4 regions of the Streptomyces sp. NPDC091649 genome follow, and region 1 is predicted to be linked to each of the others. Evidence: riboswitches for the same ligand, from Rfam matches in the RefSeq annotation. Region 1 holds a riboswitch; each other region holds the start of a gene.

The links. Region 1 has a riboswitch for cyclic di-AMP ahead of ACIQMU_RS23510 (C40 family peptidase). Riboswitches for the same ligand answer to the same signal wherever they lie in the genome.
Region 2: it holds a riboswitch for cyclic di-AMP, as region 1 does, so the genes downstream of both, ACIQMU_RS08580 (peptidoglycan DD-metalloendopeptidase family protein) here and ACIQMU_RS23510 (C40 family peptidase) in region 1, are expected to answer to the same signal.
Region 3: it holds a riboswitch for cyclic di-AMP, as region 1 does, so the genes downstream of both, ACIQMU_RS11735 (M23 family metallopeptidase) here and ACIQMU_RS23510 (C40 family peptidase) in region 1, are expected to answer to the same signal.
Region 4: it holds a riboswitch for cyclic di-AMP, as region 1 does, so the genes downstream of both, ACIQMU_RS17835 (M23 family metallopeptidase) here and ACIQMU_RS23510 (C40 family peptidase) in region 1, are expected to answer to the same signal.

The regions. Positions count from the first base shown of each region.
Region 1 is NZ_JBIVTR010000015.1:67,192-74,385, forward strand. It holds gene ACIQMU_RS23500 (ATP-dependent Clp protease proteolytic subunit) at 1-397, shown strand, start outside; gene ACIQMU_RS23505 (hypothetical protein) at 435-740, shown strand; cyclic di-AMP (ydaO/yuaA leader) riboswitch at 1,116-1,278, shown strand; gene ACIQMU_RS23510 (C40 family peptidase) at 1,282-1,752, shown strand; gene ACIQMU_RS23515 (LysE family translocator) at 1,863-2,522, opposite strand; gene ACIQMU_RS23520 (LysR family transcriptional regulator) at 2,596-3,537, shown strand; gene ACIQMU_RS23525 (ATP-binding protein) at 3,807-4,238, opposite strand; partial or broken gene ACIQMU_RS23530 (helix-turn-helix domain-containing protein) at 4,473-5,321, shown strand; partial or broken gene ACIQMU_RS23535 (DUF397 domain-containing protein) at 5,460-5,639, shown strand; gene ACIQMU_RS23540 (8-amino-7-oxononanoate synthase) at 5,632-6,792, opposite strand; gene bioB (biotin synthase BioB) at 6,982-7,194, shown strand, end outside.
Region 2 is NZ_JBIVTR010000003.1:245,949-253,142, reverse strand. It holds gene ACIQMU_RS08605 (STM4014 family protein) at 1-156, shown strand, start outside; gene ACIQMU_RS08600 (STM4013/SEN3800 family hydrolase) at 200-1,030, shown strand; gene ACIQMU_RS08595 (STM4012 family radical SAM protein) at 1,027-2,433, shown strand; gene ACIQMU_RS08590 (STM4011 family radical SAM protein) at 2,441-3,370, shown strand; gene ACIQMU_RS08585 (SGNH/GDSL hydrolase family protein) at 3,383-4,210, opposite strand; gene ACIQMU_RS08580 (peptidoglycan DD-metalloendopeptidase family protein) at 4,373-5,329, opposite strand; cyclic di-AMP (ydaO/yuaA leader) riboswitch at 5,335-5,493, opposite strand; gene ACIQMU_RS08575 (tyrosine-protein phosphatase) at 5,939-6,751, shown strand; gene ACIQMU_RS08570 (DUF6126 family protein) at 6,783-6,956, opposite strand; gene ACIQMU_RS08565 (helix-turn-helix domain-containing protein) at 7,021-7,194, opposite strand, start outside.
Region 3 is NZ_JBIVTR010000005.1:14,645-21,838, forward strand. It holds gene lhgO (L-2-hydroxyglutarate oxidase) at 2-1,258, shown strand; gene trmB (tRNA (guanosine(46)-N7)-methyltransferase TrmB) at 1,251-2,135, shown strand; gene ACIQMU_RS11730 (PrsW family intramembrane metalloprotease) at 2,209-3,759, shown strand; gene ACIQMU_RS11735 (M23 family metallopeptidase) at 3,858-4,889, opposite strand; cyclic di-AMP (ydaO/yuaA leader) riboswitch at 4,901-5,053, opposite strand; gene ACIQMU_RS11740 (PP2C family protein-serine/threonine phosphatase) at 5,337-6,554, opposite strand; tRNA gene ACIQMU_RS11745 (tRNA-Met) at 6,887-6,960, opposite strand.
Region 4 is NZ_JBIVTR010000009.1:174,762-181,955, forward strand. It holds gene ACIQMU_RS17820 (GNAT family N-acetyltransferase) at 1-395, opposite strand, end outside; gene ACIQMU_RS17825 (HPr family phosphocarrier protein) at 569-850, shown strand; gene ACIQMU_RS17830 (GntR family transcriptional regulator) at 1,027-1,734, opposite strand; gene ACIQMU_RS17835 (M23 family metallopeptidase) at 1,910-2,725, opposite strand; cyclic di-AMP (ydaO/yuaA leader) riboswitch at 2,739-2,906, opposite strand; gene ACIQMU_RS17840 (pitrilysin family protein) at 3,118-4,488, opposite strand; gene ACIQMU_RS17845 (pitrilysin family protein) at 4,515-5,897, opposite strand; gene ACIQMU_RS17850 (DNA topoisomerase (ATP-hydrolyzing) subunit A) at 6,153-7,194, shown strand, end outside.

The DNA of each region.
Region 1 (7,194 bases):
CAACTCTCCCGGCGGCTCGTTCCAGGCGATGGCGGCGGTCTACGACACCGTGCGGTTCCTGACCTGCGAGGTGGAGACCTTCTGCCTGGGGCAGGCGGGTTCCTACGCGGCGGCCCTGCTCGCGGCCGGGGCGAAGGGACGCCGACATGCGCTGCCCGGCGCGCGGGTAGTCATCCAGCAGCCCGCGATGGAGGAGCCGATGCGGGGCCAGCCGTCCGACCTGGAGATCCATGCGCGCGAACTGGTGCGCACCCGCGAGATGTTCGCGGCCATGCTGGTCCGGGACACCGGCCGGACCGCCGAGCAGATCGCCGCCGACATCGAGCGCGACACCATCCTCGACGCACACGCCGCCCTCGCCTACGGGCTGATCGACCACGTCGTGGAAAACCGCTGACTCTCCGGGCCGCCGTACGACGCGAGGTGAAACGCCGATGGAGCTGACCGAACTCCCGCCCCTGCCCGCACTGACCCGCGCCGAAGGCGAGTTCGTCGACTGCTATCTGGCCGTGCTCGACCAGGTGGGCCGGATCAACCCGGCCCGCGGCAGCGACACCTACAGCGCGCTGCGGGCGGCCCAGGCCCTGGCCTCCGGGGCGGCGGCCCTGCGCGACGCCCTGGCCCTGATGCACGAGCGGGGCGAGTCGCGGGTCCACGCCGCCACCCTGGCGCGGGCCCTGCGCGTCCTGGACGGGGAGCGCAGGGCGGGCCGGGTAGCGATGCCGCCGCCCGGGAACTGACCGGCTCCGCGGGAGGGACGCGCCATACGCGAGTGTGCGCGTCGCCCCCGCCCACGACACGCCCGGCCCCGTGCCCGATTTCGCTCGCTCGTTCGGCGTAGGCGATCACTCGCGCGAGCGACGGCTCAACTTGCGTTCAGCACGCGGGCCGTACTCGAAATGCGCCCTTTCTTCGCTGGTGCGAGCGGGTGCGTCCGGCTCGTCTCCGAGCACGAATCCGGCCTGTCCACCTGAATGGGTCAGTGGTGAGGAGACTCACAAACCCCTGTTTCGGCTCGGAAATCCGGCTCGGAGTGAGTCAAGATCCGTGGGACGACAAGCCCCCGCCACCGCGGCGGGGCGGTCCGGGCGGACGCCGAGTCCTGCCGCCGCCCGGATGACTGGTCGACAGAAGTGGATCGGCAGGAGTGGAGGACCCGAGCACAACGGGCCGACCGGGAGACCGGGAAGCCCTCGGGGTGAAGCCGCGACGCGGCCGGGCAACTTCGCCAGCCCGAACCCGACAGGTCATCCTTCACAGGCGGCTGACGAAGGGTTGCGCATGTCTGCGCAGGTTCATGTCCCGTCTCTGTTCGCCCGGGTCGGCACGGCCTCGGCACTCACCCTGGCCCTGACGTCCACGATGCTGGCACCCGGCCTGGTGAACGACGCCGAGGCCGCCACCCACTCGGCCAAGGCCCTGAAGATCGCCGCGTCGAAGAAGGGCGCTCCCTACAAGTACGGGGCGGCCGGCCCCAGCCGCTTCGACTGTTCGGGGCTGACGCTCTACTCGTTCAAGAGAGCGGGGAAGAAGCTTCCCCGCACGGCGCAGCAGCAATACAACAAGACCCGTCATATCGCGAAGTCACAGCGCAAACGCGGCGATCTCGTCTTCTTCCATTCGGGGCGCGGCGTCTACCACGTGGGCATCTACGCCGGTGCCGGGAAGATCTGGCACTCCCCCAAGTCGGGGGACGTGGTGCGACTGGCGAAAATCTGGTCCAAGAGCGTCCGGTACGGGCGGGTCCGCTGACCCACCGGCCGGACGCTCTTTCGTGCGGGCGGCCCGGGCCCTTTCCGGGCCGCCGTGGACGACCGGGCCCGCCGTGCACGCCCCGGCCTCCGGGGGCGCCCGCAGCGTCCTCAGCGCAGCAGCGGGCCGGTGACCAGTGCGAGTCCCAGACCGGTGAGCGCCACGCCGCTGCCGCCCTCGATGGCCCGGGCGGTACGCGGCCGGCGCAGCCACCGGCCCAGCCGGTCCACGAGCAGCACGACGGCCGGGAACCAGATCAGCGCCAGCGCCACCACCAGGGCGGCGAGCAGCAGGGTCCGGGGCAGTGGCGGCTGCCCGTGTGGCACGAACTGCGGCAACAGGCTGAGGAAGAGGACCGGGGCCTTCGGATTGAGCGCGTTCGTCAGGAATCCCTGGCGCAGGGCACGTCCGAACTCCCCGGGTGCGGGCCGCTCCGGTACGCCCTCCTCCGTGGCGGAGGTCGTACCCGGACCGCCCGCCGACGGGCGGCGGCGGATGGCGTACAGCGCGCTGATCCCGAGGTACAACACGTACGCGCCGCCGAGCAGCTGGACGCCGCGGAAGAGCACCGGCATCGTCACCAGCACCGCGGCGAGCCCGGCGACCGCGAGCCCTGTGTGCACCAGCAGCCCTCCGGCGACGCCGAGCGCGCTGGCCAGGCCGGCGGTACGGGAGGCCAGGGCGTTGCGTACGACGACGGTGAAATCGGCGCCGGGCAGCGCGACCATGCCAGCGGCGACCCCCGTGAAGGCGATCAGTTGTGCGTCCATGAGGTCCACCTTGGACCGGCGGAGCCTTTAGCGTGTACTTGCAATCTTCTGGGTCTGCCTAAAGGAACGCTTCATGTACGACCCGACACGCCTCGCGGCCCTCGTGGCGGTCGCTGAGGCCGGATCGATCACCCGGGCCGCCGCCCGACTGGGCTACACCGCGCCCGCCCTCTCCCAGCAGCTGGCGAAACTGGAGCGGGAGGCGGGAGCGGCGCTGCTCGTGCGCCACCATCGCGGTGCGCGGCTGACGGCTGCGGGCGAACTGCTGGCGGGCCGGGCCCGACGGGTCCTGGACGAACTCGACCAGGCACGGCACGAGCTGGCGCGCCTGGCGGGGCTCTCGGGCGGCCGGCTGCGGGTGGGCACGTTCACGACGGCCGGGATCCATCTGCTGCCACCGGTCCTGAGCGCGTTCCGGCGGGCTCATCCGGAAGTGGAACTGGCCGTCGCCGACTACGAACCGCCCGGCGGGGTCGCCGCGGTGGCCGCGGGCGATGTGGACCTCGCCCTGACCCACGCCTACGAGCCGGCGACGGCCGGCCCGCCGCCCGTGGGTGTTCTCGTGGAACCCCTGCTGGTCGAGGAGCTGGTGCTGGTCACCTCGGTGGGCCATCGGCTCGCCGAGGGCACCGGGCGGCTGGCGGTCAGCGAACTGGCGGGGCGGCCGCTGATCAGCAGCGCCCCCACGCATCCGCCCCGGCGCGGGGTCGAGAAGGCGCTCGCCGACGCCGGGGCGACCCCCGCGGTGGTCTGCGAGTCGCCCGGGTACGCGCTGGTGTGCGCGCTGGTCAGCGCGGGCCTGGGCGTGGCCGTGGTGCCGGAGATGGTCGCCTCGATGGCGGCGGCCCCGCTGTCGGTACGGCGGCTGGAGCCCGCGTCGTTCCGCCGGACCATCTCGGTCGTACACCGGGGCGAGCGGTCGACCGCCGCCGCGGCGACGCTGCTCGCGCTGCTGCGCGGCGGATTCGGCCGCGGAGGCACGGCCCCGGCGGCGAACCGGCTCCCGGCGGGGTGATCCGCCCGGCGGGGCCGCCCCGAAGCCTGCGGGGCGGCCCGGAGCCTACGGCCGACCGGCGGGCCCGCGGCAGGCCCCGGGCCTGCGGCCACCGCTGGCCTCCGGGGCGACCCCCGGGCAGGGAGGGCCGGCCCCGACCTGGGCGGCCCTCCCTGCCCGGGGTCCCCGGACCTGTGACGTCTTCCGGCGTTTGCGCTGCGCACGCGCGATTCGGCGCGAGAGGGACGGCGGAGACGATCTCGCCTCCGTCCGCGCTGCGCACGCGCTCTTCAGCCCTGGAGCGGGAGCGCCCACGGAAGCGCGATCCAGACCGTCTTACCGCCCTCCGCCGTCGGGGTGACCTGGAGCCGTCCGCCGCGCTCCTTGGCCAGCGCCCGGATGATGACCATGCCCCGGCCGTTGTCCTGCCGCACGGCCGCGGGCAGCCTCTGGGGCCATCGGGGGTGACTGTCCGTGACGCCGATGTACAGTTCCTCGTCGCGTTCGAGGCGCAGGTCCACGGTGAAGGTGGGCGACTGGCCGAACGTGTGTTGGACGGCGTTGGTCGCCAGCTCCGAGATGATCAGCCGGACGGTGTCCGCGAACTCGGTGTCATCCGGCAGGCCCCACTGGGACAGGGCCCTGGCCACATATCTGCGGGCCGAGGAGACCGAGACCGGATCGCTCGGCAGAGTGACGGTTGCTTCCTGATGGTCTGCCATGGCGACGCCGTCCCTTTCGAGCCCCGGCCGACGGGCGTTCGGCCAGGATGGTGCTTCGCGCCAGATTGCCATTGATGCAGCTCCCTGTAACGGCGTTCGGCCAAGATATGCATATATCTGTCGCTCGAAGCGGTGAATTCGGGGCTCGTACGGCGTGGACAGACGGCACACTGACCCCTCCGCGGGCCGGTCCGATGACGGACCGGCCCTTCCCGACAGCAGAAGGAGACCGGCATGCCGAACGGCCCTGTCGTCCGGCGGCGCAAGCTCGGTGAGGAGCTGCGGAGCCTGCGCCAGTCCTCCGGGCTGACCAGCCGGGAAGCAGCGCGGCTGCTCGGCTGGCACCAGTCGAAGGTGAGCCGCATCGAGACGGGCGCGAGCGGGGTGACACCCGCCGATGTGTCACGGCTGCTGGATGCCTACGCGGTGCGCGACACCCAGTTGCGTTCCTTGTTCGAGGTGCTCGCCGGGTCGGCCGGCGGCGGCGGTTCGGGCTGGTGGCACGCCTACCGCGGGTTGATCCCACCGCAGTACCGCGACTTCATCAGTCTGGAGTCCCAGGCCAGTACGGTCCGGACGCTGGAGACCTCGGTGGTGCCGGGACTGCTCCAGACCGCCGGATACGCGCGGGCCGTGACCCGGGCCTCGCTGGACGGCTTGCCGGCCGGCCGGCTCGACTCCCTCGTCGAGGTGCGGCTGACCCGCCAGCGGGTGCTGCGCACGAGTCCGCCGCTTCGGTTCACCGCCGTGCTGGACGAGGCGGTGCTCCATCGTGAGGTGGGCGGGCCGGAGGTGATGCGGGATCAGTTGCAGCACTTGCGCCAGGTGTCCCAACTCCCGCACGTGCAGCTTCAGTTACTGCCGTTCTCGGTCGGCGGCTACGTCGGGCTCACTGGACCTTTCGTTATTTTCTCCTTTCCGAACATTTCTGATCTGGACGTGGTCGTTCTTGACCACTTGACGAGTAGCCTCTATCTGGAGCGGAAAGAAGACCTTGAGGCGTACAGCTCGGCCTTCCGTACCTTGCAGGCGCACGCGCTGTCGCCCGAGCGCTCGCTGGACCTCATCACCGCTATCAGCCGCGGCCAGGGGAAACCGGCCCGTCCGACTGCCCGAGGGGGCACCATGCCCGACCGTCCCGCACCGACCGTCACATCGTCCGACACGCCGACCGTCGCACCGACCTCGGTGCCGCCGCCGTCCGGTCCGCGGTGGAAGCGCAGCAGCCACTCGACCGGGATGAACAACTGCGTGGAGACCGCGCGGTTCGGCGGCACGCTCCTCGCCGTACGCGATGCGAAGGACGTGGACCGGCCGCCACTGCGCTTCTCCCTGGCGGCCTGGAGCACATTCGTGGCCGGGCTCGGTCCGCACGGGGCCGGTCCGCGCCCCGTCAGCTGACCGGTGCGTCCGCCTGCCGGGGAGCGGTGGCGAGGACCGTGGCCACCGCGGCCGTGATCTGCTCCTCGGTCAGGTCGGCCCGGGCGGTCAGGCGCAGCCGGGAGACGCCGTCCGGTACCGACGGCGGGCGGAAGCAGCCCACCGCCATTCCGGCCGCGCGGCAGTCGGCCGCCCAGCGCACCGCCGCGTCCGCCGAGGGCGCCCGGACGGAGACGACGGCCGCGTCGGGCCGGACCGCCCTCAGCCCGGCCGCGGTGAGCCGCGTGTACAGCGCGGTGGCCACGTTCCGGGCGCGGGCCGCCCGTTCGGGTTCCCGGCGCAGGACTCCGAGGGCGCCGAGCGCGCCGCCGGCCGCCGCCGGGGCGAGTCCGGTGTCGAAGATGAACGTACGGGCCGTGTTGACCAGGTGGTCGATGACCCGGGCGGATCCCAGGACCGCTCCGCCCTGGCTGCCCAGGGACTTGGACAGGGTGAGCGTGGCCACGATCCCGTCGCCGCCCGCCAGCCGGGCCCCGGCGAGTGCGCCGCGGCCGCCGTCGCCCAGGACTCCGAGGCCATGGGCGTCGTCGACCAGCAGGGCCGCGTTCGCGGCACGGCATACCTCCGCCAGAGCGGGAAGCGGGGCGGCGTCCCCGTCGACGGAGAAGACCGAGTCGGTGACCGCCAGGGCCCGCCCGTCGTGCGCCCCCAGCGCCTTGGCGACCGCCTCCGGGTCGGCGTGCGGCACGACGGCGGTCCCGGCGCGGGAGAGCCGGCAGCCGTCCACGATCGAGGCGTGGTTGCCGGCGTCGGAGACGATGAGAGAGCCGCGCCCGGACAGCGCGGTCAGCGCGGCGAGATTGGCCGCGTACCCGGAGGAGAGCACGAGGGCCGCCTCGAACCCGCAGAACGCGGCCAGTTCCCGTTCGAGTTCGGCGTGCAGGACGGTGGAGCCGGTGACCAGCCGGGACCCCGTCGCCCCGGCCCCCCAGCGATGGGCGGCGGCGGCCGCGGCGGCGATCACCTCCGGGTGCCGCGTGAGACCCAGGTAGTCGTTGCTCGCGAGGTCCAGCAGCTCCGGCTCGGCACCGCGCGGACGCAGGGTGCGTACGAGTCCGGCGGCGGCCCGGCCGCGGGCCTCGGCGTCGATCCAGTCGAACGGGGCGAAGGACATGGGGCGGTCCCTTGAGTAGGCGGGCGGCTCGCGGACGGTCCGGTGCGAACGGTCCCTTTTGTAGGCAGCCAACAGACCCTAGCGGGGCGCGCAGCAGGTCAGGGTGTGGCAATACACACACCCTCGCCCGGGTCTCCTGTCTGGTTCCTCCTTGGCTGGAGGCGGTGCCGTACGCCAGGATCATCTTTCATGGACCTGCTGAACACGCTGGTGGACAAGGGGCTGCGGCGCGAACTGCCGACCCGCGAAGAAGCGCTCGCCGTACTGGCGACCTCCGACGACGAGCTGCTCGACGTGGTGGCGGCCGCCGGGAAGGTGCGCCGTCAGTGGTTCGGGCGGCGCGTCAAGCTCAACTATCTGGTCAACCTGAAGTCGGGGCTCTGTCCCGAGGACTGCTCCTAC
Region 2 (7,194 bases), on a different contig from region 1:
CGCTTCGCCGTCGGCGAGGTCAACGCCTTCGGCGATCTGCTGCCCGGACTGACCGGTCTGCCGGGCAGCGGCGCCGAGGGCCTGGACACCTATGCGGCGCAGGTCGCCGCCGTACTGGACCGAGCAAGGAACCACCGTGCCGTCACCCCTTCCTGACCCCTGCCCGTCCCACGGGACCGGCGACTTCGGCGGGCCCGACATGAGCGAGGTCGTGGGCAGCCACGATCTGCTGCTGGTCACCCTGGACACCCTGCGGCACGACGTCGCCGTCGAGCTGGCGGCCGCCGGGCGCATCCCCAACCTCGCCCGGCACCTGCCCGGGGGCGGCTGGGAGGAGCGGCATGCTCCGGGCAGCTTCACCTACGCCTCGCACCAGGCGATGTTCGCCGGGTTCCTGCCGACGCCGGCGTCCCCGGGGCCGCATCCGCGGCTGTTCGCGGCACGGTTCGCGGGCAGTGAGACCACGGCGGACGGCACGTTCGTGTTCGACACGCCGGATCTGGTGTCGGGGCTGGCCGCCGAGGGCTACCGCACGGTGTGCGTCGGCGGGGTCGGCTTCTTCAACCGCCAGGGGCCGCTCGGCTCGGTGCTGCCCGGGATGTTCCAGGAGAGCCACTGGGAGCCGGGGTTCGGGGTCGCCTCGCCCACCTCGTTCGAGGAGCAGGTGGCGAGGGCGGAGGAGGTCGTCGCGGCGCTCCCCCGGGAGCAGCGGCTGTTCCTCTTCGTCAACGTGTCCGCACTGCATCAGCCGAACTGGTTCCATCTGCCCGGGGCGACGCGCGAGGCGGGCGACTCCCGCGCCACGCACGCGGCCGCCCTGGAGTACGTCGACCGGCACATCGGCCGGCTCTTCACCGCCGCGAGCAGCCGGCGGCGGTGCTTCGCCGTCGTCTGCTCCGACCACGGCACCGCCTACGGCGACGACGGCTACACCGGTCACCGGCTCGGCCACCCGGCCGTCTGGACCGTCCCGTACGCGCACTTCTTCCTCGAACCACCCGCACCGCTCGAACCGGGGGCCACTCGATGACCATCACCGTCGCCACGGAAGCGGCCGCCGCCGGGCTCCCCGCCGTACGGCCGTACGAGAGCTACGTCTACGCCTATCCGCACAAGACGGCCTACCGGCCGCTGGAGGACCGCCCGTCGCTGCGGTCGCTGTGGGCGGCGGAGCCCAAGGACGCGCTCTCCCTCTATACGCACATACCGTTCTGCGAGGTCCGCTGCGGCTTCTGCAACCTCTTCACCCGGATCGGCGCGCCCGACGAGCTGACGACGCGCTACCTGGACGCGCTGGAGAGACAGGCCGTGGCCGCCCGGGACGCGCTGGGCGACGAGGCGTCGGTGCGGTTCGCCGCGGTGGCGTTCGGCGGCGGCACACCGACGTTCCTGACCGCCGGGGAGCTGGAGCGGCTCTGCGACATCGCGGAGAAGCGGATGGGCGCCGAACTCCGCTCGGTGCCGCTGTCGGTGGAGACGTCCCCGTCCACGGCGACGGCCGACCGGCTGGCGGTGCTGGCCGACCGGGGCACGACGAGGATCAGCATCGGTGTGCAGAGTTTCGTGGACGAGGAGGCGCGGGCGGCGGTCCGGCCGCAGCGCCGCGCCGATGTGGAGGCGGCGCTCGGCCGCATCCGCGAGGCCGAGATCCCGCTGCTGAACATCGACCTGATCTACGGCATCGACGGCCAGACCGAGCGCAGTTGGCTCGCCTCGCTGGACGCGGCGCTGGCCTGGCGGCCGGAGGAGCTGTATCTGTATCCGCTGTACGTCCGCCCGCTCACCGGTCTGCACCGGCTCGGCGCGGCGGCCGGGTCGGAGGCCGGCGCGGAGGCGGAGGCCCTGGAGCAGACGGCCTGGGACGAGCAGCGGCTGCGGCTGTACGCGGTGGGGCGGGACCACCTGCTGGAGCACGGCTACGAGCAGGTGTCGATGCGCATGTTCCGGCGGGCCGACGCCCCTCGGGAGCAGGAGGGCCCCGGGGACTACGCCTGTCAGACCGACGGCATGATCGGCCTGGGCTGCGGGGCCCGTTCGTACACGGGCGCCCTGCACTACTCCTTCGACTACGCGGTGGACATGCGGGAGATCCGGTCGATCATCGACCGCTTCACCGCTGCGGAGGACTTCTCGCGGGCCGAGGCCGGCCGGTACGTCGACGTGGACGAGGCGCGACGGCGGCACCTGCTGCAGTCGCTGCTCCAGGCGGCGGGGATGCCGGTCGCGGACTACCGGGCGCGGTTCGGGACGGACCCGGTCGCGGACTTCCCGGCCGAGCTGGCGGGGTTCGCCGCCCGGGGCTGGCTGGACACGTCGGCGCCGGACGGTCTGCTGCGGCTGTCCCCCTCGGGCCTCGCCCACTCCGACGCGCTGGGTCCCACGCTGTTCTCCCCCGGGGTGCGGGCCGCGATGGCCGCGTACGAGCGGAAGTGACCGGGCCGTGGACCTGACCCTTCTCTACCGGGGGCCACTGGCCTCCTGCGACTACGACTGTCCGTACTGCCCGTTCGCGAAGCGGCGGGACAGCCAGGCACAGCTCACGGCGGACCGGGCGGCGCTGGAGCGGTTCACCGGCTGGGCGGCCGCGCAGACCGGCGACCGGCTGTCCGTGCTGTTCACCCCCTGGGGCGAAGGGCTGGTGCGCTCCTGGTACCGGCGGGCGCTGACGGAGCTGTCGCATCTGCCGCACATCGGCCGGGTGGCGATCCAGACCAATCTGAGCTGCCGCACCGGCTGGCTGGCGGACGCCGATCCGGAGCGGCTCGCGCTCTGGTGCACCTACCACCCGGGGCAGACTCCGTACGAGCGGTTCCTCGGCCGGTGCCGTGAGCTGTCAGCTCTCGGCGTCCGCTACAGCGTCGGGGTGGTGGGCTTCGACGCGCATCTGGAGGAGGCGCGTCGGCTGCGGTCGGCGCTGCCGCGGGACATCTATCTCTGGGTGAACGCGGCGGAGGGGCACACCTACACCGACGACGAGGCGGCGCGGTGGACGGAGCTGGACCCGCTGTTCCCCTACAGCCGTGATCCGCACCTTTCGGCGGGGCTGCCGTGCCGGACGGGCGAGTCGGTGATCTCGGTGGACGGCGACGGCACGGTGCGGCGCTGTCACTTCGTCAAGGCGGAGCTGGGCAATCTCTACGACGGCAGCTACCGCCGGGCGCTCGGCCCGCGGGCCTGCCCGCTCGCCGTGTGCGACTGCCACATCGGTTACGTGCATCTGGAGACGCTGCCGTTGTACGACGTGTTCGCCGGCGGTGTCCTGGAGCGGATACCGGCCGGTTCCGGTGCGGCCGGTTCCGGAGCGCACGCGCCGGACGGGCTCGTGGTGCCGGGCCCGTCCCGGCGTGCGCTTCCCCTCCTGGAGTCCTGACCGCTGCGGCCGCTACAGCGGCAGCAGGTCGGGGCGCTTGGCCTCGACGTGGTCGCCGGAGGACTCTCCGCGCAGCCGTCGTCCGATCCACGGCACCAGGTAGTCGCGGGCCCACTGGATGTTGTCGCGCCGTGCGTCGATCGGCCGGCGCTGAGCCTGCGGCGGCCAGGGCTGGTCGGGGTCGGCGGGCACGTCGTGGCCGAGGACCTGGGCGGCGCGCAGCGCGACGCGGGTGTGGCCCTCCGGTGAGAGGTGCAGCCGGTCGCTGTCCCACGCGCGCCGGTCCTGGACGGAGCGGAGCGACCACAGGTCGAGCACGGGGCAGTGGTAGCGGTCGGCGATGGCCCGCAGATGGACGTTGTACGTGGCGATCTTGCCGCGCATGTGGCGCAGCACCGGGACGCCCCGGGTGTCGAAGCCGGTGGTGACCATGACCGTGCCGACGGAGTTGCTCAGGTCGGCGACCGCCCGCTCGAAGCGCTCGGCGAGATCGTCCGGATCGGTGCCGGGCCGGATGATGTCGTTGCCGCCCGCACAGAAGCTGACCAGGTCGGGGGCCAGTTCCTTGGCGCGTGGGATCTGCTCCTCGACGATCTGGTCGAGGAGTCGTCCTCGTACGGCGAGATTGGCGTAGCGGAAGTCCCCGTGCGGGGAGTCCTCGGGGTCGGCCGCCGCGTCGGGGGCCGGGAGCCGGTCGGCGAGGAGGACCGCGAAGCGGTCCGCCCAGCCGACGAAGGTCCCGTCGGGGCCCGGGTCGCCGACGCCCTCGGTGAAACTGTCGCCAATCGCCGCGTACGACCCGATGATGTGCTGCTGGTTGTTTCTCGAATCGTCTGCCACAAGCACGTATCATGCATCGTCCGATGTGACCTACGCGACCGTAATACAGGGTTGACGGGTGGTGAGATAGACCACCCGGTCAGTTTTTGGTAAAGCCGGAATAAAGAGAGGGCGGTGCGCCCTCGCGCACCGCCCCTCGGGTACTTCTCGCTGCCGCTCGGCTCAGACGGAGACGCCGTGCTGACGCAGGTACGCGATCGGGTCGACGTCCGAGCCGTAGCCCGGACCGGTGCGGACCTCGAAGTGCAGGTGCGGGCCGGTGGAGTTGCCGGTGGAGCCGGAGAGGCCGATCTGCTGGCCGCCGGTGACGGTCTGGCCGACGGAGACGTTGAGCGAGGACTGGTGGGCGTACTGGGAGTACATGCCGTCCTCGTGCTGGATGACGACCTCGTTGCCGTACGAACCGCTCCAGCCGGCCGAGACCACGGTGCCCGGTCCGATGGAGAGGACGGGGGTGCCGGAGGCGGCCCGGAAGTCCGAGCCGGTGTGGTAGCCGCTGGACCAGCTGGCGCCGGAAGCGCGGTACTGGGTGGTGACGTTGGCACTGGCCAGCGGGGCCGACCAGCCGGAGCCGGTGGCTTCGGAGGAGCCGGCCGGAGCCGGGTCGCCGGAGCCCTCGGAGTCGTCGGCGGAGACGGTGTCCGCCTTCGGGGCCTTCTTCGGGGCGGCCTTCGGGGCCGGTTCGACCTTCTTCGGGGCGGCCTCGGGAGCCGCGGACTTCTCGGCCGGGGCGGAGCCCTTGGCGCCGAGGGTCAGCTTCATCCCCGGGTGGATCAGGCTGGGGTTCTCGCCGACGGTCGAGCGGTTGTCCTCGTACAGCTTCTCCCATCCGCCCTTGAGCCGGTGCTCCGCCGCGATCTTCGAGAGGTAGTCGCCGGAGACGACGGAGTACGTCTTCGGAGCGGCCTTCGACGTGGCGGGAGCGGTCGCCGGTGCGGTGTGCGCGGCGACGACCGAGGCGGCGGCGGGCTTCGAGGCCGGAGCGGCCTGGTCCGCGGCGTTCGCCGCGGTGGCGCCGATCAACGGGAGGGCGAGTACGGCCCCGCCGGCCCCGGCGGCGAGGACGCCGCGGGAGATCGGGCCGGACTTCGGACGGCGGTGCTTACCCTGTGCGGGCATGGGGAAGTTCCTCTCCGGCGCCTGCGAGGTGAGCTGTCGGGTTCGGGCTGGAGATGCCCGGTCGCGTTGCGGCGACTTCACCCCGAGCCGGTCCGGATCTCTCCGGATCGGCGGCTTACCTGGTTCCCCCGCTCCTGCCACGCGTGAGTGGGTTGGGTACGAATTCCGGGCGGCGGCAGGATTAGGCGGTCCGTCCGGATTGACGGTGACCGTAAACCGGTCAGGACGAGTGGAACAAGCCATCGGTTGCCCACCGGAATCATCGATTCGATATCGCTCCGGATTTCCGGTCACACTCCGTGGATTGCGGATCTTGGGTTTCCGTACGGACAACGGGAATCCCCCGGCGCGGCCTCGCCACGGTCCGTCACGGATATGATCCCGCTCACCTCGCGAATCCCATCTCACCCATTAGCGGGGCATGTTCTGCGAAATACACCAATACGGACACGCCGTGAGCGCCACCCCTGACGCCCGGTCAGCCCGGCCTCCCGGTTCCCCGTGCTGGCGTGCGTGACCGTGATGATTTTCTGTCGAATCGATGTCGTATCGTCACGGGAGCGCCCTCGCCGGCGAGCCGCGCCGGCGCCAGAGACCCCAGGAGCCCCCGTGACGCAGCAGGTGCCGCAGGTCCCGCCGACAGAGACCGTGCTGACCGGAGTCCGCAACTTCCGCGACGTGGGCGGGCTGCCCACGACGGACGGGCGGCGCACCGCCTTCGGGCGGCTCTACCGCAGCGGCCATCTGGCGCACGCCACCGCCGAGGACGCGGCGTTCCTCGCCGGGCTCGGGCTGCACACGGTCTTCGACTTCCGCAATTCCGCCGATCACCTGCTCGACGGGTACGACATCGAACTCGACGGCGTCCGGAATGTCAGCATTCCCCTCACGGACCCGGCCGACGGCGCGGAGTTCTGGCGGCTGGTGCGCGACGGGAGCATCGAACAGCTGCGCTCCATCCTGGCGGGCGACCAGGGCAGCGAGCGGATGATCCGCATGTACCGCTCGACGATCCTGGACCGCACCGCCGAGCACAGCCGGGTGCTGCACGCGCTGGCCGATGACAGCGTCCCGGCCCTGATGCACTGCGCCGCCGGCAAGGACCGGGCCGGCCTCTCGATCGCGGTCACCCTCCTGGCGGTCGGCGTCGAGCCGGAGGCGATCGAGGAGGACTACCTCAAGTCCAACGACCTCCACCGCCGGTACAAGGTCAAGCGCGCCGACACCTCGGAGGCGGGAATGTCCTCCGAGGTGATGGAGCTGCTGAACCCGCTGTTCGGAGCGGAGTCCGCCTATCTCGCGGCGGCGTTCGCGGCCATCGAGGAGAACTGGGGAACGACCGACCGCTATCTGGCCGAGGGGCTGAAGGTGTCCCCCGAGACCCGGCAGCGGCTGCGCGAACGCCTGCTCGACCAGGGCTGACCCGGTCGGCGGTCCGCCCGGAGGGGTTCGGTCACTTGCTCCCGGCCACCACGAAGAGCAGGTAGAGGAAGCCCGCGATGATGTGGCCCGCCACGAGATACGCGAAGAGCCGGATGATGACGCCGCGCGGCATCCGCTTCTCCTGCGGGTCCTCGTTCGCGCGGCGGCCGGGGCCCAGCGGGTCATAGTGTTCGGAATCGGACATGACGGTCCTCTCTGTCGGCCTCACGGCCGGTGGAGCGAAGGATGGAGTCGGCGGGGACGGCCGGTCAGCGCGCGTGGAGGGCGTTGCCGAGGCACAGCTCGGCGGCGGGACTCTGCAGCAGGGAGTGGACGAAGAGCAGCTCCGCGCCACAGCGGTCGACGGCCGCGATCCGGTGCGGGGTGAGCGAGTCGAAGTGGGCGCTGTCGCCGGGTTCGAGGTCGTGGACGGTGTCGCCGAG
Region 3 (7,194 bases), on a different contig from region 1:
GATGATGACGCACGCGGCGTACGACTGCGATGTGCTGGTGATCGGCGGCGGGATCGTCGGTCTGTCGACCGCGTATGCGATCACCCGGTCGGCGCCGGGCACCCGGGTGACGGTCCTGGAGAAGGAGCACGGCCCGGCCCGGCACCAGACCGGCCGCAACAGCGGCGTGGTCCACAGCGGCATCTACTACCGCCCCGGTTCCCTCAAGGCCCGGTACGCGCTGCGCGGCTCCGCCGAGCTGGCGGACTTCTGCGCCGAGCACGGCATCGCCCACACCACCACCGGCAAGCTGATCGTCGCGACCGAGCGCTCCGAGCTGCCCCGGCTGCACGGCCTGGTACAGCGCGGCCGCGAGCACGGACTGCCCGTGCGGGAGCTGGGCCCCGCCCAGATCGCGGAGTACGAACCCGAGGTCCGGGGCCTGGCGGCGATCCGGGTCGGCACGACCGGAGTCTGCGACTTCGCCGCCGTGGCCACCCGCTTCGCGACCGAGGTGACCGCCGCGGGCGGCATCGTGCGGTACGGCGCGGAGGTCACCGCGATAGACCGGCGCCCCTGGGGCGTCGCGGTGCGCACGGCGGACGGCCTGGTCGTCCGGGCCCGGGCGCTGGTCAACTGCGCGGGGCTCCACTGCGACCGGGTGGCCCGCCTCGCCGGGGACGACCCGGGGGTGCGGATCGTGCCGTTCCGGGGCGAGTACTACGCGCTGGCCCGCCCCGAGCTGGTGCGCGGTCTGGTCTACCCGGTGCCCGACCCGGCCTTCCCCTTCCTCGGCGTCCACCTCACCCGGGGCTTCGACGGCTCCGTCCACGTCGGGCCGAACGCGGTCCCCGCCCTCGCCCGCGAGGGTTACGCCTGGCCGCGGGTCCACCCCGCCGAACTGCTGTCCACGCTGAGCTGGCCGGGCACCTGGCGGATCGCCCGCCGGCACTGGCGGTACGGGGCGGGCGAGGTGCACCGCTCGCTGTCCCGGTCCGCCTTCACCCGGGCCGTCCAGCGGCTGCTGCCCGCCGTCACCGAGGAGGACCTGCGCCCGTCGCCCGCCGGGGTCCGGGCCCAGGCGGTGCTGAAGGACGGCACCCTGGTCGACGACTTCCTGATCCGCGAGGCCCCGCACACCGTGCATGTGCTCAACGCGCCGTCGCCCGCCGCGACGGCGTCCCTGCCCATCGGACGGGAGGTGGCGCGGCGCGCGCTGCGCCGGGCTCGGGAGACGGGGTGGAAGCCGCCCGCCGTAGAATCGGGTCATTGTGTCTGAGCAGCCCATGAACCCCGCCCCCGCCTCCGCCGACGCGCCGGACATCGGCCGCACGCCGACCGGCTCCACGGCGGCCGACGCGCTCGCCGACGCCACGGCCGACGAAGCCGCCGCGCTGCGGGCCGCCTCCTTCGAGCGCGCGCGCCGGCTCCGCCAGGAGCCCCGCTTCCCCGGCGGCCCCGCAGCCGACCCCGCCGGCTCGCACCACGAGCGCCGGATCCGCAGCTTCCAGCCCCGCCGCAGCCGGGTCACGACCGGCCAGCAGGAGGCCCTGGAGCGCCTGTGGCCGACGTGGGGCCTGGACATCGACGGACAGCGCGTCCTGGACCTGGCCGAGATGTTCGACGGCCTGCCCGTCGTCCTGGAGATCGGCTTCGGCATGGGCGAGGCCACCGCGCAGATGGCGGCCGACGACCCGGGCACCGGCATCCTCGCGGTCGACGTCCACACCCCCGGCCAGGGCAATCTGCTGGGCCTCGCGGACAAGGCGGGCTCGACCAACGTACGAGTGGCCAACGGCGACGCGGTCATCCTGCTGCGCGAGATGCTCCCCCCGGAGTCGCTCGACGGCCTGCGCGTCTACTTCCCCGACCCGTGGCCCAAGGCCCGGCACCACAAGCGGCGCCTGATCCAGCCCGATTTCCTGGACCTGGTGGCCCCGGTGCTGAAGCCCGGCGCCGTCGTCCACTGCGCGACCGACTGGGAGCCGTACGCCGAGCAGATGCTGGAGGTGCTCACCGCGCACCCCCGCTTCGAGAACACCGCGCCCGGCGGCGGGTACGCCCCGCGCCCCGCGTTCCGGCCGCTCACCCGCTTCGAGGGGCAGGGCCTGGACAAGGGGCACGTCGTCCACGACCTGCTGTTCGCCCGCGTCTGACCCACCACGCGCAGCCGCTTCCCGGCCGGATGCGCCGTCGCCGGATGTCAGTGCTCGTCGTTAGGGTCGAGTGGTGTCCGACCCCTCCGTGCAGCCTCAGCAGGCGCGACCCGCCGTCCCGGTTCTTCACGAGCGGCGGCTCGACGAGGTCCTGGGCGCCGCGGCGGAGCGCGGCGGCGGGCGCTACCGGCCGCACCGCGTCGGCATGGTGTGGCGCAGCAAGGTGTTCCGCGCCGGAGCCGTGATCCTGACGCTGGTCCTGTGCGGGCTGGTGATCCTGGCCCTCGTCCGGGAGCAGACCGGCCCGGAGGGCTTCCTCGTCGGCCTGGGTCTGGCGGTGCTCCCTGTGCCGCTCCTGATGGCGGCGTTCCGCTGGCTCGACCGGGTCGAGCCGGGGCCCTGGCGGAATCTCCTGTTCTCCTTCGCCTGGGGCGCGTGCGCCGCCGCGCTCGTCGCGATCATCGCCAACTCGTTCGCGACGCGCTGGATAGCCACCGCGACGGCCGACCCGGCGAGCGCCGACACCCTGGGAGCGACGGTGATCGCCCCCGTGGTCGAGGAGAGCGCCAAGGCCGCGGCCGTGCTGCTGATCTTCCTGTTCCGCAGACGGGAGTTCAGCGGGGTGGTGGACGGCGTCGTCGTCGCCGGCTTCACCGCGACGGGTTTCGCGTTCACCGAGAACATCCTGTATCTGGGCAACGCCTTCGGTGAGGACCAGCAGCTCGGCAGCACCGGATTCGCCTCGGTGACGGCCGGGACCTTCTTCGTGCGGATCGTCATGTCACCGTTCGCGCACCCCCTGTTCACGGTCCTCACCGGCCTCGGCTTCGGCTTCGCGGCGATCAGCGCCCGCCGCCACCGGGCCCGCCGGATCGCCCTGCCGGTGCTGGGGCTGATCCTGGCGATGGGTCTGCACGCCCTGTGGAACGGCTCGTCGGCCTTCGGCCCGTACGGCTTCTACGCGGTGTACGGCATCGTCATGGTCCCGGCGTTCGGCCTGGTGACCTGGCTGGCGATCTGGTCGCGCCAGCGGGAGCTGCGCACCCTGGCCGCCGAGCTGCCCGTGTACGCGGCGGCCGGCTGGCTCTCCCCGGCCGAGCCGGCGGCGCTCTCCTCCATGCGGGCCCGGGGCATGGCCCGCGACCTGGCCCGCCACTGGCAGCCGGACCGGACCCGGGGCCGGGCGGCGGCTCGCGCGGTCGCGGAGTACGAGTCGTTCGCGACCTCCCTGGCGGGTCTGCGCCGCCGCGCCCGCCACGGCGCGGTCGGCGCGGACTTCGGCGCGCGCGAGCGGGAGCTGCTGCACCATCTCTGGCGGCGCCGGGAGGTCGCGGCCCCGGCCCTCGACCACGCGGCCCGCCTGTTGTCCCGTCCGGGCGCCCACCGCCACGGCCACCCCGTGCCGCCGCCGTACGGAAACGGGCGCCCGTACGGCTCCGGGCCCGCGCCCGGACAGCCGTACGGACAGCCCTTCGGGTACGGATACGGCCGGCCGTCCCCGTACTCGTCCCCGTACGACCGGGCTGCCGGTCGGGCCCCTGGCACACCGCCCGGCCCAGGCCCCTTCCCTCCGGCCCAGCCGTACGGCGAGCCGTACCGCTCCCGGACAGACCGGCAGCCCTGACGTCGGGGGGTGTGCGTCAGGGCTGCCGGGGTTTCGGGGGCGGCGGGTGCTCGCCGGAAGCCGTCCGCCCGCAGGGCGCCGGCCGGGGAGCGGAGGGCTCAGACCTTGAGGCCCTTGCTGTTCAGCCAGGCCATCGGGTCCATCGCCGAACCGCCCGCGGTGCGGACCTCCAGGTGGAGGTGGACCCCGGTCACGTTGCCGCTGTCGCCCATGCGGCCGATGGTCTGGCCGGTGGTGACCTTCTGGCCCACGGAGACCTCGATGGAGGACTGGTGGGCGTACCAGATCTCCGTGCCGTCTTCGAGCTGGAGCACCGTGCGGTAGCCGTACGAACCGGAGTAGCCGGCCGACGTGATCGTGCCGCTGTGCACGGCCTTGAGCGGCGCACCGGCCGACCCGGCGAAGTCGAGGCCGGTGTGCTGGCCGGAGGACCAGAGCGCGCCGGACTGACCGTAGGTCGAGGTGATCGTGTACGAGAAGGTGGGCAGGGAGAAGCTGGCGGCCAGCTTGGCGAGCCGCTCCTCCTCCTTCTTCTTCTTCGCAGCTTCCTCCGCCGCCTTCTTCTCGGCGGCGGCCTTGGCCTCGGCCTCGTCCTGCTGCTGCTTGGCCTCGGCGGCGGCGCTCTCGGCCGCGGCCTTCTCGGCGGCGGCCTTGGCCTCGGCGTCGGCGCTGGCCTGCTGCTGCTCGGCCTGCTGGAGGATCCGGGCGCGCAGCGCCTCGCCGGCGTCGGTGCCCTGCTTGGCCTCGGCGGTGGTGAGTCCGGCGGTGGTGAGCGGCGCGGACGCGGCGACCGGGACGGGCTCCGCGTCGTCGGACATGAGTGACCCGACGCCGGGAAGGGACTTGGCGTCGGGGAGGTTGTCCGCGATGGAATCGGGAAGAGAGATGGAGACCGGCGCCTTGTCCTGCGCGGTGGCCATGCCGCCCGCACCGACGGCCGCTATGACGCCGACCCCGAGGACGGTGGAGCTACGGGCGAGACCACGCTGCTTGGCCACGCGGTGCTTGCCGCGCACGGGCCGGATGGACTCCGCGGTGGGGTTCCATTCCTCCCAGGTGCGCTCCTCGCCGCCGAGGGTGTCGGTACCGAAGGGTGACGGGGCCTCGGGGGCAGGCTTGTTGGACGCCACGTGGGCGCACTCCTTTCCTTCCTTCTCGCCTACCGGGTTAGCTGACGGGTTCGGAGCAGGAAGGTCTCCTACGGGCCCCTCCGCCTCTCACGAGACGCAGGCGTCCGATTCACCCCATGTAGGTGGTTCCCCGGTTCCCTTGCGGAATTCGGCGCTCGCGCGCGGCGCCGTCTCTGACGACGGCTGTGACGACCGCGCTGCGTTATCGAACGTTAATAGACGCACGGGCCCGATTCCAAGCTGTTCCTGTTGATCATTAACGAACAGGGCAGGGATGTACGGGTCACAAGCGGGCGGAAACGGGCGACTTGACCGACACTCAGTCGCATGTCTTTTTCTGATGGTGTGTCAATCGTTATGCGCAGTGGTGTCCTTCGGTCACGCACCGTGTCATCGCCCGGTGCGGCCGGCCCGCGCCATGGAGCGGGGCCGTCGTCGACCGCGGTATCAGCCGGCGTCGTCGGCCCGGCCCACGATCTTCACCGTCGTCCGGCGGGCGGGCTGCCCCTCCGCGGGCCGGGCGACCGCGATCAGCGCCATGTCGTCCGTGGTCCGGCCCCCGGTGTGCAGCCGTACGTCGTCGGTCAGCGCGGACAGCAGCTCCTCCGGCCCCGGGAAGATCCTGCCGAGCAGGCGGGCCGCCGGGTCGTAGAAGACGCCGTTCGGGTCCCGGGCCTCGGACAGGCCGTCCGTGAACGCGAGGAGCGTCGCACCGGCGGGCATCGACCACTCGTCGGCCCGGTCCGGCCACACCCCCAGGTCCATCCCCAGCGGCAGGGCGGGCACCGAGGGCGCCAGCACCTCCAGCGCGCCGTCCGCGTACAGCAGGATCGGCTCGGGGTGACCGCGGTTCACGATCCGGAGCGAGGCGGAGCCGGGCGGGATCTCGGCCAGCACGGCGGTGATGAACCCCTCCATGGCGTCCAGCCCGTACCGCCGCGTCCCCTCCCGTGCCAGCGCCCGCTCCAGCCGCTGCGCGACGCCCTCCAGTGAACGCTCCTGCTCGGCCGCCTCCCGGAACGCCCCGATGATCACCGCCACCGCCTCGACCGCTCCCAGCCCCTTGCCGCGCACGTCGCCGACCACCACGCGTACGCCGTACGGAGTGTCCGCGACGGCGAACAGGTCGCCGCCCACGAACTCGTCCGCCTGCGCCGCCTCGTACCGCGCCGCCACCTGGAGCCCGCCGATCCGCTCGGCCGGGGTCGGCAGCACCGCCCGCATGGCGGTCTCCGCGATGACCCGGGCCGAGGCCAGCTGCTCGTTGCCGCGCCGTACGACCCCGTTGATCAGCACGGCCAGCGCCGAGGCGGTGAGCACCGTGAGCATCTCGATGACCGGGACGACCTGGGTGGACGTACCGTCGGAGAGCCGCATCGCGATGACGGACACCAGCGCGGCGATCCCCGTGCGGACGGTCCTGGACAGCGAGAAGAACGGCGCCGCGATCAGCGGGGCCGCGACGAAGAGCGGGACCGCGGTGAAGTTGGCCGGGGCCAGCGAGTCGAAGAGCAGCCCGCCGATGATCAGCAGGGCCGGCATCATCCGGACGAACCGTCGCGATCCCCGGCCACCGGGCGTCACGTCGTGCTCCGGGGAGCCGAACACCGCACGGCCCACGGCGTCGACGCTCCCCGCCGTGCCACTACGCCGTCTCTCGGCCATCCCCACCTGTGCACTCCTGCCCGGTCCACCCACGGCTGCGGACGGTACCGCGCCCCGCCCAGGCTTCCCGGAGCCGCGCCGAGCGGCGACTCCGCATCGGCCGAATAGGGGGAAGCGGCCGGAGCCCCGGTCTTCGTGGTCAGCCGGAGAGCCGGGTTCCGCGCAGACCGTCCGCGTGTCCGCACGAAGGCGGCGGCGCCGTCCCCGTAGCGATCGTAGTTCTTTCCGGAGCGTGGGCCGGTGGCCTGGCCGAGCGATCCCCGCACCGGACCTCCGGCACCCGGAAACGACTCGGGCCCGGCACGCTGTGCGTGCCGGGCCCGAGTCTTCAGTAGCGGGGACAGGATTTGAACCTGCGACCTCTGGGTTATGAGCCCAGCGAGCTACCGAGCTGCTCCACCCCGCGTCGGTAAACACAACTCTACGCCATCCGAGCGGCCGCTCCGACCACATTCCCGCCGCCCCCGCTCGGGCCCCCGCACGAGGCGGGCGCGGGCCGCGGCCACCGGACCGTCCTGCCGCATCACGAGGTCCGGCAGGACGCGTTCGCGGGACCGTACGCTTCCGGGGCGCGTTCCACGCCTGTCCGACCGGGCGTGCGGAAGCCCTGTCCGGCCCGAACTCGCGGACGCGGAGTCGT
Region 4 (7,194 bases), on a different contig from region 1:
GAGGCGACGCCCCGGCCCTGGTGGGCGTCCTGGACGAGGAAGGCGACCTCGGCCTCGTCGGCGGGCGCGGAGGCGGGGCGGCCCTGTTCGTTGATGCGGTCGAAGCGGACCGTTCCGATGAACTCGCCGCCGATCGTTACCGCCAGTCCCACCCGGTCGACGTAGTCGTGATGGGTGAAGCGGTGCACGTCGCGGTCGGACAGCCGGGGGTACGGGGCGAAGAACCGGTAGTACTTCGACTCGTCGGACACCTGCTCGTAGAAGCTGACCAGTCGCTCGGCGTCGTCCGTGGTGATCGGCCTGATGCGCGCGGTGCCGCCGTCGCGGAGCACCACGTCCGCTTCCCAGTGGTCGGGGTACGCGTGATGCGGACTCTGCTCCGGCGTGGGCTCCATGGGCAAAGCCTACGGCGGTGGGCCCGGTAGCGGAGGAATCGGTGCCGGGGCAGTCTGAGGAGGCCCGAACCGGGGCAGCCGGAGCACAGGAGGGACGGGAAGGCCGGGCACAGCATCGCGCACCGCATGAGAGACTGGTCTAGACAACCGTTGATAATGTGAAGGGCAGAACCATGGCTGAGCGCCGCGTAAACGTCGGTTGGGCCGAGGGCCTGCACGCCCGCCCCGCTTCCATCTTCGTCCGTGCCGCCACGGCCTCCGGCGTCCCCGTGACGATCGCCAAGGCCGACGGCAACCCGGTGAACGCCGCCTCCATGCTCGCCGTGCTCGGTCTGGGCGCGCAGGGCGGCGAGGAGATCGTGCTCGCGTCCGACGCGGACGACGCCGAGGCCGCTCTGGACCGGCTGGCGAAGCTGGTCGCCGAGGGCCTGGAAGAGCTCCCCGAGACCGTTTGATCCACGCGAATCCGGCCCGGCCGGATTCAGCGAGTGCGAGAGCCGTGACCCTCTGGGGATCACGGCTCTTTCGCTTTCCGAAAGGAGCACCTGACCGAGAGGAGCGACGCTCCGATAATGCGGTGGCAGCACGAATAGCGCCCCGCGATTACCTCTCTCTTTGTACGGCTCTCGTGTTAATGGCGGGCACCCGCGGTGTTTACGGCATGTTGCGAAGCGCTCACGCGGGGAGCGGGCGCGGTCCGCCGGCCCGGCGGGCCCGGGCAGCGCAGCCGGAGGGCCGCGGTGGCGCGTTCCGCGTGCTGGGCGGTCAGCGCCCTCGCCCGCTCCGCGTCGCCGCGCGCCACGGCGTCCAGGATCGCGCCGCGCTCGGCCCAGGCGTCGGCCGGGCGGGCCGGCGGTTCGACCGCGTACATCCAGGCGATCTTGTACCGGAGCTGGGTGAGCAGTGCGATGAGTCCGGGACTGCCGCTGGCCTGGGCGAGGGTCTCGTGGAACCAGCCGCCCAGCGGGCGCAGATCCTCGCCGTCGTGCCGGCGGGCCCGCTCCCGCCCCAGCCTGACCAGGCCCCGGAGCACCTTGAGGTGGGCTTCCGTGCGGCGCTGGGCGGCGCGTGCGGCGGCCAGCGGTTCCAGGAGCATCCGCATCTCCAGGAGGTCGGCGGCTTCGTGGACGGTGGGCTCGGCGACACAGGCGCCGGCGTGTCTGCGGGTGACCACGAAGCCCTCGGACTCCAGCGTGCGCAGGGCCTCGCGGACCGGGACGCGGGAGACTCCGTAACGGCGGGCCAGCAGCTCCTCGGTCAGGCGGCCGCCGCGCTCGTGGATACCGGAGACGATGTCGTCACGGATTGCCGTGCATACCGAGTGCGCGGGAATGCGCATGTCCGAACCTCCGCCTTGATCTCCGCGAAACGCGGCCCGACGTATGTTCCGTGACTCTATTGCAATCAGCGGGAATTTCCGATGGCAGGCCGGAATCCATGGATATCTCCGGCCCCCGAATTGCCGAAGGCCCCGGCGGTCACCGGGGCCTTCGGGCGGAGTCGCGCGGGGCGGGTCAGACGTTCAGACCGTGGGAGCGCAGATAGCCGACGGGGTCCATGTCGGAGCCGTAGTCGGGGGTGGTGCGGGCCTCGAAGTGCAGGTGCGGGCCGGTGGAGTTGCCGGTGGACCCGGAGAGGCCGATCCGCTGGCCGGAGGAGACGCTCTGGCCGACGGAGACGCCGATCGAGGAGAGGTGGCCGTACTGGGTGTACGTGCCGTCCGCCATCCGGAGCACGATGTTGTTGCCGTACGCGCCGCCCCAGCCGGCCTCGACGACCGTGCCGGCGCCGACCGCGACGACGGAGCTGCCCGAGGAGGCCATGAAGTCCACGCCGGAGTGGCTGCCGGAGGACCAGAGCGAACCGCCGGTCCTGTAGCCGGTGGTGACGTGGGAGCCGGCGACCGGGAGGTGGAAGGCGTTCAGCCGGGCGCGCTCGGCGGCGCGGGCCGCCCGGGCCTTCTCCTCGCGGACCTCCTTGGCGCGGGCCTCGGCCTTGCGCTGGGCCTCCGCCTTCGCCTTGGCCTTGGCGGCCTTCGCGCGGGCCTCCGCCGCGGCCTCGGCCTTCGCCTCGGCGATCGCGTCGGCCTGCCGCTTCTGGGCCTGGGCCTGTGCGTCGATCTGGTCGGCGAGGGTGGCGTCGAGGGCGACGGCCTGGGTGAGGCCGGTGTCGGCGACCCGGGCGGCCTCGGTGTCCGCGGCGAGGGCCGGGGAGGCAAGCGAGCCGATGACTCCGGTGGTGGCCAGGGCCGCGATGCCGGCGGCCTGGGCGCTCCGGCGCGTGAGGCGGCTCGGGGCACGGTGCTTCCCGGTGGCACGGGTGAACGCCATGGAGGGGCTGATCCTTTCCTTCCTTCTCGCCTACCGGGTTAGCTGACGGGTTCGGAGCAGGAAGGTCTCCTACGGATCCCCGCGCCGGTCTCGCGGCACGGGCCTCCGATTCACCCCAGGGACTGCGTGGGTCCCCGGCTCCCCAGGCTCGCGCCTGACGGGGACTCGGCGATGACTGCCCGGGGCCGCGGCTGCGGCATACGGGTGACGGACAGCCGGGCCGACGCTAGGCGGGTGGACTTCCCAGCACCAAACGGGTCAGGGGGTTTGTCGCACATCCCACAGGGCAGACAGGGAACCTCTCCCCCAAAAGGTGCGAAGTCGACGAATCTCCCAAAATGTCAGAACCCCGACGAAACTTCGCTCGTCGGGGTCCTGTTCGTGGTGGTGTGTCAGCCGGTGACGACGGACACCTCTCCGATGCCGAGCGCCCGCACGGGCTCCTCGATCTGCGCGGCGTCGCCCACGAGAACCGTGACCAGCCGGTCGACCGGGAAGGCGCTGACCACCGCGGCCGTCGCCTCCACGGTGCCCGTCTCGGCGAGCCGGGCGTACAGGTGGGCCTGGTAGTCGTCGGGGAGGTGCTGCTCGACCTGATCGGCCAGCGTGCTCGCGACGGAGGCGGCGGTCTCGAACTTCAGCGGGGCGACGCCCACCAGGTTCTGCACGGCCGTCTCGCGTTCGGCGTCGGTCAGCCCCTCGGCGGCCAGTGTCCGCAGGACCTTCCAGAGGTCGTCCAGCGCCGGTCCGGTGGACTCCGTGTCCACCGATCCGCTGATCGCGAGCATGGCCGCGCCGCCCGAGTCGGGACCGCTGGAGCGCAGCACCTGGGCGAAGGCCCGCACCCCGTAGGTGTAACCCTTCTCCTCGCGCAGCACCCGGTCCAGCCGGGAGGTGAGCGTGCCTCCCAGGCAGTACGTGCCGAGCACCTGGGCGGGCCACACGCGCTCGTGCCGGTCCGCGCCGATCCGGCCGATCAGCAGCTGGGTCTGGACCGCGCCGGGCCGGTCCACGATGACCACGCGGCCGGTGTCGTCCGCGGTGATGGGCGGCACCGGCCGGGCCCGGCCCGCGTCGCCCGACCAGTCGCCGAGGGTCTCCGCCAGCAGGGCGTCCAGGTCGATGCCGGTCAGGTCGCCGACGATCACGGCCGTCGCGGTGGACGGACGGACATGGGCGTCGAAGAAGGCGCGCACGGCGGCCGCGTCGATCCGCCGGACCGTCTCCTCGGTGCCCAGGCGCGGGCGGGACATCCGGGCGGTGGCCGGGAACAGCTCCTTGGAGAGCTGCTTGGCGGCGCGCCGGGAGGGGTTGGCCTGCTCGTGCGGGATCTCGTCGAGGCGGTTGCCGACGAGGCGCTCGATCTCGCTCCCGTCGAAGGCCGGGGCCCGCAGCGCCTCGGCGACCAGGCCCAGCGCCTTGGCCAGCCGGGAGGCCGGGACCTCCAGGGAGACCCGGACACCGGGGTGGTCGGCGTGCGCGTCGAGCGTGGCGCCGCAACGCTCCAGCTCGGCGGCGAACTCCTCGGCGCTGTGCTTGTCGGTGCCCTCGGAAAGCGCCCGCGACATGATCGTGGCCACGCCGTCCAGGCCCTCGGGCTCGGCCTCCAGCGGCGCGTCCAGGAAGATCTCCACCGCGACGACCTGCTGGCCGGGGCGGTGGCAGCGCAGCACGGTCAGTCCGTTGGGCAGGGCGCCGCGCTCGGGCGCCGGGAAGGCCCAGGGACGGGCCGAGCCGGGCGTGGGCTGCGGGTGGTACTCCATGGCTACTCCAGTCACGGCGGCGTCGCTCACTTGTCCGCCCCCTCGTGCGCGGCGGTGCCCTCGGCGCCCGCCGTGCCCTCATCGGACTCGTCGGCCTCGTCGGCCGGCTCGATGGGCTCGTACACCAGCACCGCCCGGTTGTCGGGGCGCAGGGCGGCCTCGGCCGCCGCGCGCACCTCCTCCGCGGTGACGTCCAGGACGCGGCCCACGGCGCTCAGGGCGAGCTGCGGGTCGCCGAACAGCACCGCGTAGCGGCACAGTTCGTCGGCACGGCCCGCGACCGTGCCGAGCCGGTCCAGCCACTCGCGCTCCAACTGCGCCTGGGCCCGCTCCATTTCCTCGGGGGTCGGTCCCTCGGCGGCGAACCGGGCCAGCTCCTCGTCGACCGCGGCCTCGATCTGCTCCACCTCGACCCCGCCGGACGTCTTCACGTCCAGCCAGCCCAGCGACGGAGCCCCGGCGAGCCGCAGCAGCCCGAACCCGGCGGCCACCGCCGTACGGTCGCGGCGGACCAGGCGGTTGTGCAGCCGGGAGGACTCACCGCCGCCGAGCACGGTGAGCGCCAGATCGGCGGCGTCACAGGCGCGGGTGCCGTCGTGGGGCAGCCGGTAGGCGGCCATCAGGGCGCGCGCCGGGACCTCCTCGTGGACCACTTCGCGCAGCTGCTCGCCGATGATCTCCGGCAGCGTCCCGTCGCGCGGCGGCTGCTTGCCGTCGTGCGCGGGAATGGAGCCGAAGTACTTCTCGATCCAGGCGAGGGTCTGCTCGGGATCGATGTCGCCGACCACCGAGATCACCGCGTTGTTGGGCGCGTAGTACGTACGGAAGAACGCGCGGGCGTCCTCCAGCGTGGCCGCGTCCAGGTCGGCCATGGAGCCGATCGGGGTGTGGTGGTAGGGGTGCCCCTCGGGGTAGGAGAGGGCGGTCAGCTTCTCGAACGCGGTGCCGTAGGGCACGTTGTCGTAACGCTGACGCCGCTCGTTCTTGACGACGTCGCGCTGGTTCTCCATGGACTCCTCGTCGAGCGCGGCGAGGAGGGAGCCCATACGGTCGGCTTCGAGCCAGAGAGCCAGCTCCACCTGATGGGTGGGCATGGTCTCGAAGTAGTTGGTCCGCTCGAAACTGGTCGTCCCGTTGAGCGAGCCGCCGGCTCCCTGGACGAGCTCGAAGTGACCGTTCCCCTTGACCTGCCCCGAGCCCTGGAACATCAGGTGCTCGAAGAGGTGAGCCAGGCCGGTGCGCCCCTTGACCTCGTGGCGCGAGCCGACGTCGTACCAGAGGCAGACCGCGGCGACCGGGGTCAGATGGTCCTCGGAGAGCACCACACGCAGGCCGTTGGCCAGGCGGTGCTCGGTCGCTGTCAAGCCGCCGGAGCCGGCCTGTGCGGTGGCCGTGTGACCCATGGGCATGTACGTCCCTTCGATCGCGATACTGGACTTCCTGCCAGACCTGCCACTCTAAGCAAGCGCACCGGCACCTGGCGAAGTTCCCGTTCGGTGGATGTTTCCGTCGATGGTGTCGCGGGCGCCCCCTCGGCCCGCTTCGGACGGGTCGAGGTCGGCGTTGTCAGTCCGGCGGTCCACAATGGACCGCGTCAGTAGCTCGTGTCGTACCGAACAAGCTCAGGTTGTCCGAACAGAATCTGTGAAGGAGTCGCAGCCGCGATGGCCCGCCGTAGCACGAAGACCCCGCCGCCGCCGGACGACTTCGAGGAGAAGATCCTCGACATCGACGTCGTCGACGAAATGCAGGGCTCCTTCCTCGAGTACGCGTACTCGGTGATCTACTCCAGGGCCCTGCCCGACGCCCGCGACGGCATGAAGCCGGTGCACCGCCGCATCGTGTCCCAGATGAACGAGATGGGGCTGCGCCCCGACCGGGGCTATGTGAAGTGCGCCCGTGTCGTCGGCGAGGTGATGGGCAAGCTGCATCCGCACGGCGACGCCTCGATCTACGACGCCCTCGTGCGCATGGCGCAGCCGTTCTCGATGCGGCTGCCCCTGGTCGACGGCCACGGCAACTTCGGTTCCCTCGGCAACGACGACCCGCCGGCCGCCATGCGGTACACCGAGTGCCGGATGGCCGACGCCACGTCGCTGATGACCGAGGCGATCGACGAGGACACCGTCGACTTCCAGTCGAACTACGACGGTCAGGAGCGCGAGCCGGTCGTCCTCCCCGCCGCCTACCCCAACCTCCTGGTCAACGGCGTGTCAGGGATCGCCGTCGGCATGGCCACCAACATGCCCCCGCACAACCTCGGCGAGGTCATCGCCGCCGCCCGGCACCTCATCAAGCACCCCGGCGCCGACGTCGAGACGCTGATGCGGTTCGTCCCGGGGCCCGACCTGCCCACCGGCGGCCGCATCGTCGGGCTCACCGGCATCAAGGACGCGTACACGGCAGGCCGCGGCACGTTCAAGATCCGCGCCACCGTCGCCGTGGAGAACGTGACGCCCCGCCGCAAGGGCCTCGTCGTCACCGAACTTCCCTTCACCGTCGGCCCGGAGAAGGTGATCGCCAAGATCAAGGACCTGGTCTCGGCGAAGAAGCTCCAGGGCATCGCCGACGTCAAGGACCTCACCGACCGGACGCACGGGCTGCGGCTGGTCATCGAGGTGAAGAACGGCTTCGTACCGGAAGCGGTGCTGGAGCAGCTCTACAAGCTGACGCCGATGGAGGAGTCCTTCGGCATCAACAACGTGG